DNA from 3 places in the Solibacillus cecembensis genome. Region 1 is predicted to be linked to each of the others. Evidence: riboswitches for the same ligand, from Rfam matches in the RefSeq annotation. Region 1 holds a riboswitch; each other region holds the start of a gene.

Region 1 (2,272 bases):
GATTGACACTAATACAAGTGTATCCTGGGAAATCATATTCTCCTTTTGGTCCTGAAATGGCTCCTGCTTCCGCAAACATGCGACCCGCAATCTCATCCAATTCCTTCGTAGTAACACCTGGAACTGTCGCAAGCTTCATTGCCTCACGAATTTCCGCGCAAATGCGACCAATCTTTTTAAACGCTTGGATTTCTTCTTTAGTTGTAACAATCATGTTAAACTTCCTTCCTCATATCAATATCTACCCTACACTATATCACACATCAATTACGCCATGGCATAATTAAGTCCAGATTTTTTTTCGAGCTTGCTCAAAAAAAACTGTGCCATCCGCTGGGGGATTTAACTTGATTTAGCCGGTGTTGGCCCCGGCTGAATCAAGTTAAAAAAGTTGTAAGTATTCAAATCCCACAACTTGCGGAGTCGCTATATTTCATTACTAAAAAAGCTGAACTAAAGAATTCCTTCTGCTATTGGAAGCTTTCTATTATGGATTCTAATAAAAGGAGTGTCCCATATTCGAGACACTCCTCTATTCTTAATTATTTAATTTATCAATTGCGTCTCAGCTGACATGATGTTGTCTCGCTGTCGTTATCCCATCAGCCAGACGTTGAACTTCCACTTTTAGAAGTAGAGGACATGTTCTGAAGCGAGTTAAATGTTTTTAATAATCTTGGTGCAGATGTGAATAATAATACTGCTATACCAGCTGTTATAATCGTCGCCGGTAGCATGTACGAAGCATTATAAAGGATTGAATATTTCCAGACATTTTCATCACCAGCATATTCCTTAAAGAATACAACACCTGCTAATAAGTGGGCACTGAATCGTAACAATCCACCGATGAAAATTCCAATGACAATATAAGTCGTCATTTTCGCTTTGTTTAATGCTTTTGTTGCTTCAAGTAATGGTTTACGTACAACAGCAGCTACTCCAACCGCTGTAAAGGCAATGCCGTAATCAAGAAGCGCCTGCACCCAGTGTAAAATATAGGCACCGAATACCATTTGTAAAACCCCAATTATTAATCCTGTTGCTAATCCCGCTGCTAAGCCCCAACGAATTGCCATTAATACGATAGGTAGCATAACAAAGCTGATGGATCCACCTTGTGCCCATAACTTAAATGCATATTGGTCTAGTACTAGCCCGATGGCAGCAAAGATTGCAATTTCCACCATCATTAATAATTTCTTTTTGTCCATAACAAATCTCCTCCATTTTCCGATGTAAAATGAGAAGGAATAGAAAAAAAACGATATCAGGACAGAGCCTGACTATCGTTTATTAGTCGGTTTCTATCCACATCCCTACGCAAGCATTAACTTACAGGTTCAAAGAGTCAGTACATTTCGTGCACAATCTCAGCCAACAAATTTGGCACCCCTTGTGGTTACATCTTTTTAATTGTTCTAACTATTCAATTATATCCAATTGTAGTAATATTATCAATATCCTAATTTATTGTCCCATATATAAAAGCAAAGGAGTTGACCATTTTGGATAATTCAAAAGGCTTGAGTGCAATTGGCTATTTAAGCATCTTCTTTGCACCATTCATTGTCCCACTACTTATATTTATAGTGAGTAAGGATACTGCTGTTCGCTTTCATGCCAAACGTGCATTTATTTCACATTTAGTCCCGTTCGTTTTAGGTATTTTATTTTTAGCATTCTTCGTTTCATCATCACTTTTCGTATCAAATGCTTTTTCTTTTAATGATAGCAGCATTTTAGTCCCGATTATTATCTTTATTTTATACTTACTTCTTTCTTTTACCATCTCCATTTGGAATTTAGTACAAGCCATTAAAGTAATGCGTTAATGTTTTGAAAAAGGGTATACTAATTTTACAAGCATTGATAGAAGTTAAAGGAGTGTTCTAGTATGAAGCTAAAGAATGTAATAAAAACTGCAATCAAATATGCGCCAATCGTTTATCCAATCGTCAAAAAATTAATTGATAATCGATTAAAATCAAAGCATGCCAAAATGTTAAAATAATTGCTGGATACAATTTATATATGCATTAAAAACCATTTTGCACGCAATCAAAATGTTTTTTTTATGTTTTTATTTTATAATAATTTCCGTACGGCTATGGCCTTCTTTTAGCTTTTGTACTTGTAATATGGCTGGCATTGCTGCTTTTAATTCTGCAACATGTGAAATGACACCAATTAAACGCCCAGTTTGTTGCAAATCGATTAAAATATCAATCGCTTTTCTCAGCGATTCCTCATCTAATGTACCGAAGCCTTC
Region 2 (2,272 bases), on a different contig from region 1:
TTAGAGTATTCTGCAATCAGGCGAAAACGTTCCCAAATGGAAGCTTGGTAACATTTCAAACAGCGACAGGCACTGTTAAATCAGTGTTTGTCGCTGTTTTTATTAAAAAATAACGCTCTGAAACGCTGCGAGAACTCATTTTAAAGGGTAAAATGAGTTAATTATATTTTTAAAAATAGAGATGAGGGTTAAAGACATTGGAATTTATTATTACACTTGGGGTTGTTATTATTGCAATTTCTTGTTTATCTATTGATGCGAAAATGAGAGAAAATAGTAAACGAGATAAAGAGATAATTTCTTTACTCAAAGAAATAGCTCAGAAAAAGTAGAAAGTTCATACACTATTCAGTATTACTTACGGTATACATAGCCATGCAAAATAACGTTCCCAAATCGAAGTTTGGGGATAAAATAGAACACCTGAAATGTCGTCACACCAATGTTTTAGGTGTTTTTCAGTATTTCATTCATATACACCTATTTATGCACAATTGTTTAAACAGAGAAACAACAAGGTTTTCAATGTTATTTAAAAGAAATTGCACTGTATCAAACTTTGTATAATATCTTGCATATACAGCAGAATCTTTAACGTTCTAAATCAACCTATTCCTATAACATAACCATTTCGTTATCCGACTGATTCATAACTATCAGGAAATTTATTGCTATTTGTCAAAAGTTAAATAAAAACTATTGGCAATTCAATGGGAATAATGATAGCATAAAAGTAATTAAAATATTTGCGGGGGGACGCTATATGCGTTGAGAAGGCTAAAACCTGACCCTTGGAACCTGTTCAGTTAACACTGGCGTAGGGAGCAAAGTACATAGCGATTCGTCTATTTCGCATTTTTGTACGTGAGCTCTCCTTTATGGGGGCTTTTTGTTTTTTTCCAAGTAAATATTCTAATAGCGGGGGGACGCATATGCGTTGAGAAGGTTAAAACCTGACCCTTAGAACCTGTTCAGTTAATACTGGCGTAGGGAGCAATGAGTAAGACGCTTCTTTGCTATACGCAAATAGAAGCGTTTTTTTTGTTCTTAAGCCTACCACAAGGAGGAACAATGATGACATTTTGTGATGAGGTAAGAAAAGAAACAGATTTATACTGGGAAGGAAGCTTTGAGCACCCATTTGTAAAGGGACTTGTTGATGGCACGCTCCCAATTGAAAAATTCAAATATTATATGATGCAAGACGCTTATTATTTAAAGCATTACACAAAAGTGCTAGCGATTGCAGCTTCTAAAGCGGATCATCATGATGATATTACGTATTATCTGGATAATGCACGCTTTATTAACGAAGCAGAGCTTGAATTGCACCGCACCGTTTTTGCAGAACTGGGTGTTTCGGAAGAGGAGCTCCAAGCGTTTGAGCCGGCACCTGCTGCTTATAATTATGTAAGTCATATGTACAATGCTGCACATAATGGTAATGTTGCCGAAGCTTTTGCGGCGATGTTCCCATGTCCGTGGTTATATCAGGAAATCGGTGAAAAATATAAAGAGGCAAAACCAGGTGTTAAGCTATATGAGGATTGGATAGCGATGTATAGCGCGGACGATTTTAAAGCGACAATTGATTACCAAAAAGCGCTGATGAATCGCTATGTCAAAGAACAACCTGATAAAACTGCTATTTTTAAAGCGCATTTCGTCAAAAGCTGTTATTACGAATGGAAGTTTTGGGAAATGCCTTGGACATTAGAAAACTGGGAAAATGAGGTCGCGCAATATGACTTTGCATAAAATTCATCTGAAAAAACCGCTCGTTCATTGTATAACGAATTATGTAGTTGCTAATTTTACTGCAAATGGCTTGCTGGCAATCGGCGCATCTCCTGTCATGGCAGATGACAAGGATGAAGTGACAGAAATGGTCGCAATGGCAGATGCACTGTTAATTAATATTGGGACAATCAATTCATGGACGTTTGAGGCGATGTTGATTGCTGGAAAAAGGGCGAATGAATTAAATGTTCCGATTGTACTTGATCCGGTAGGGGTTGGTGCTACGGTATTCCGAAAAAAGATCGTTCAACAATTGCTTGAGCAAATCCATTTTGACGCCATTCGCTGTAATGTGGGTGAACTTGCAGCAATTGCGGGTGTCCAGTGGCAATCAAAAGGTGTCGACAGTGGATCAGGTGACATGGATACAGTTGCAGTCGCGAAGCAAGTAGCGAAAAAATGGCAGACAATCGTTATTGTAACGGGAGAAACGGATGTTGTAACGGATGGCCATGTAGTGGAGCAAATTACT
Region 3 (2,272 bases), on a different contig from region 1:
ACAATGAAAGATTCTTGAGTATTGACTGTTCTTCGTCGGGATAAGAGAACGTTACATTGTTAAAGCAGATAACATTAGGCATGTGATTCACCTTTTTTTGATCGTGAAATGGCATATCCGCGGAGTGAACCAGTAGCGAGTAATCCGTCTGATAAAGCTTTTCCACCGACACCGGCAATTAGAGCACCACTTAATATGCGAAGTCCTAACATTAATGCTACGTAACCTGTGCTGTACACGGCAAAGCCCCCTAAAAAGTATCCATATACAAAGCTGAAAACGGCTGAGCCAACACCAGCTAACATTAATACCCACAAGTCAAAGCGTTTGTAGCGTGTTGCGGCAAAAACTGCTTCTGCTCCCAATCCTTGAATAAGACCTGTAAGAATTAAACGTGGACCAATGGCATTACCCAATAAAACCTCTATTGCTGCTGCGATTGTTTCAGAAATGACTGCTGCTCCAGGTTTACGAATAATATACATGCAAATAATCGATACGATAAACCAAATGCCGAAGATCCATTCATACGCAATAGGACCAATAAACCCTGCCCAAATATTTCCTGCATGTAGAAATAGTAAATAGACAATACCAAACACAACAGAAAATAAAGACATAAGTACAATCTCTTTTAGCTTCCAAGATTTCAACATATTAAAAACCTCCGTGAGAAGGGCTATTAATACTCATTGAAACCGTCATGACAAGATGTTTATGTTCTTCTGATCGTGCATGTGTGAAAGATTCTTCGTAAAATTCAAATACATCATGTATATCTCCGTGAATACCACTTGCATAATGCATCGACTCATTGAAAACACCATGCGTTTTTGCACGATCTATTTCTCTGTAAATAACATTCATATAATCAGGATTATTCATCGGATAAAGAGCAAATTGAGAAGAAACATATTGTTTCGTAGTATCTGTATTTGCTACTTCATCTCCTTTATCCAAAAATACATCTCCTGCAGAGTCACCTGGACAACCAGCAGAAAAAGTACCAGATAATGCAATATGCTCTCCCGTTTTAGCAGCATGTAAAGTGATGGCTTTTGCCACATTAAATACATGCACCTGTTTTCCACGAATAACAGTAGATACGTCATCCGTATGCATCCACACATTTGATGTATCTGTTTCTAGAAGTGCACCTTTAATTACCGAAATAAAATCATTGGTCATTGGATGAAGAGAAAAACGAAATCCAACGATAGGGCTTAAACCGCATTGCATATTAAAAACCTCCCGAAAAATTTTCATAAAAAAAGACCACATCCGTGAAGATGCAGCCACTTATCCAAAATGAAAAAATAGGAAAGTCACCGCACTTCCTCACGCAGGTATTATCCTGATCGAGTTATAAGGGATCGGAGCAAAAGCTCGCATCTCAGCCAAAGTGGGCACCCCTAGTGCAGAAAACGGTATGTAGTTTTTTTAATGTGCCATCAGTATAACCTACCAATATTATCATTGTAAATGAAGTTTTATTATTTCATACTTTCGTCCATGGTTGATATGTTAAAGTATTGGGAATTTACAAAGAATATCGTGCGTGTTGTGTTTTGCACAGAGTGCACAAATAATATTCCATTCGTATGGGGATTTTACGAGATATGTGGGCACTATTGTAAGGAAATTTATGAACCAAGTAAAATTAAGCATAGCAACGATTACAGGTTGTATATTCTATTTATTCTAAAAAAACAGTCATTGACAATATTTTGGGCATAGGTTAGATTAAATACTAATTTCAATTTAAAAAGCAATGATAAGGATATGAATCGTTTTAGTGAAGATCAAAAGAGAGGGAAATCACCGGCTGAAAGATTCCTGATTGGACAATTCGATTTACTCCCTTGGAGCTGTGCTAGGAAACTAGTGACGTATACAGGCGTTATCTGTATCAATGAGCTACTGATGCAACAGTACAGTAGGAATTTGGGTGGAACCACGGGTATTCAAACACATACTCGTCCCTTTGTGGACGAATATGTGTTTTTTTTATTTACCAAAAAAAGAAAAGGAGTGGTAGTATGTCAAATCAAGAAGTTACAATTCAATTTCCAAATGGCGAACAAAAACGTTTTGCTAAAGGTGTTACGCTAACCGAAATTGCCAAGTCGATTAGTCCTAGCTTAGCAAAAAAATCAATTGTAGGTAGTGTAAATACGACAACAACTGATTTGACACGACCAATTCTAGTGGATGCTGAAATTTCTCTATATGATGTTGCGTCAAAAGAGGGCTTAGAGGTAATCCGTCATTC

Evidence for each region. Region 1 has a riboswitch for thiamine pyrophosphate ahead of thiT (energy-coupled thiamine transporter ThiT). Riboswitches for the same ligand answer to the same signal wherever they lie in the genome.
Region 2: it holds a riboswitch for thiamine pyrophosphate, as region 1 does, so the genes downstream of both, tenA (thiaminase II) here and thiT (energy-coupled thiamine transporter ThiT) in region 1, are expected to answer to the same signal.
Region 3: it holds a riboswitch for thiamine pyrophosphate, as region 1 does, so the genes downstream of both, ACQKIH_RS05205 (YkoF family thiamine/hydroxymethylpyrimidine-binding protein) here and thiT (energy-coupled thiamine transporter ThiT) in region 1, are expected to answer to the same signal.

The regions. Positions count from the first base shown of each region.
Region 1 covers NZ_JBNNMF010000011.1:104,718-106,989, reverse strand. The annotation lists gene map (type I methionyl aminopeptidase) at 1-214, opposite strand, end outside; gene thiT (energy-coupled thiamine transporter ThiT) at 603-1,214, opposite strand; TPP riboswitch at 1,300-1,407, opposite strand; gene ACQKIH_RS11560 (magnetosome magnetite crystal formation protein family) at 1,509-1,835, shown strand; gene ACQKIH_RS11555 (hypothetical protein) at 1,898-2,014, shown strand; gene ACQKIH_RS11550 (AAA family ATPase) at 2,084-2,272, opposite strand, start outside.
Region 2 covers NZ_JBNNMF010000001.1:354,845-357,116, reverse strand. The annotation lists gene ACQKIH_RS01875 (hypothetical protein) at 1-4, shown strand, start outside; gene ACQKIH_RS01870 (hypothetical protein) at 198-332, shown strand; TPP riboswitch at 741-841, shown strand; TPP riboswitch at 911-1,010, shown strand; gene tenA (thiaminase II) at 1,075-1,758, shown strand; gene thiM (hydroxyethylthiazole kinase) at 1,745-2,272, shown strand, end outside.
Region 3 covers NZ_JBNNMF010000004.1:95,299-97,570, reverse strand. The annotation lists gene ACQKIH_RS05215 (ABC transporter ATP-binding protein) at 1-82, opposite strand, end outside; gene ACQKIH_RS05210 (ECF transporter S component) at 75-656, opposite strand; gene ACQKIH_RS05205 (YkoF family thiamine/hydroxymethylpyrimidine-binding protein) at 658-1,239, opposite strand; TPP riboswitch at 1,319-1,424, opposite strand; gene thrS (threonine--tRNA ligase) at 2,040-2,272, shown strand, end outside.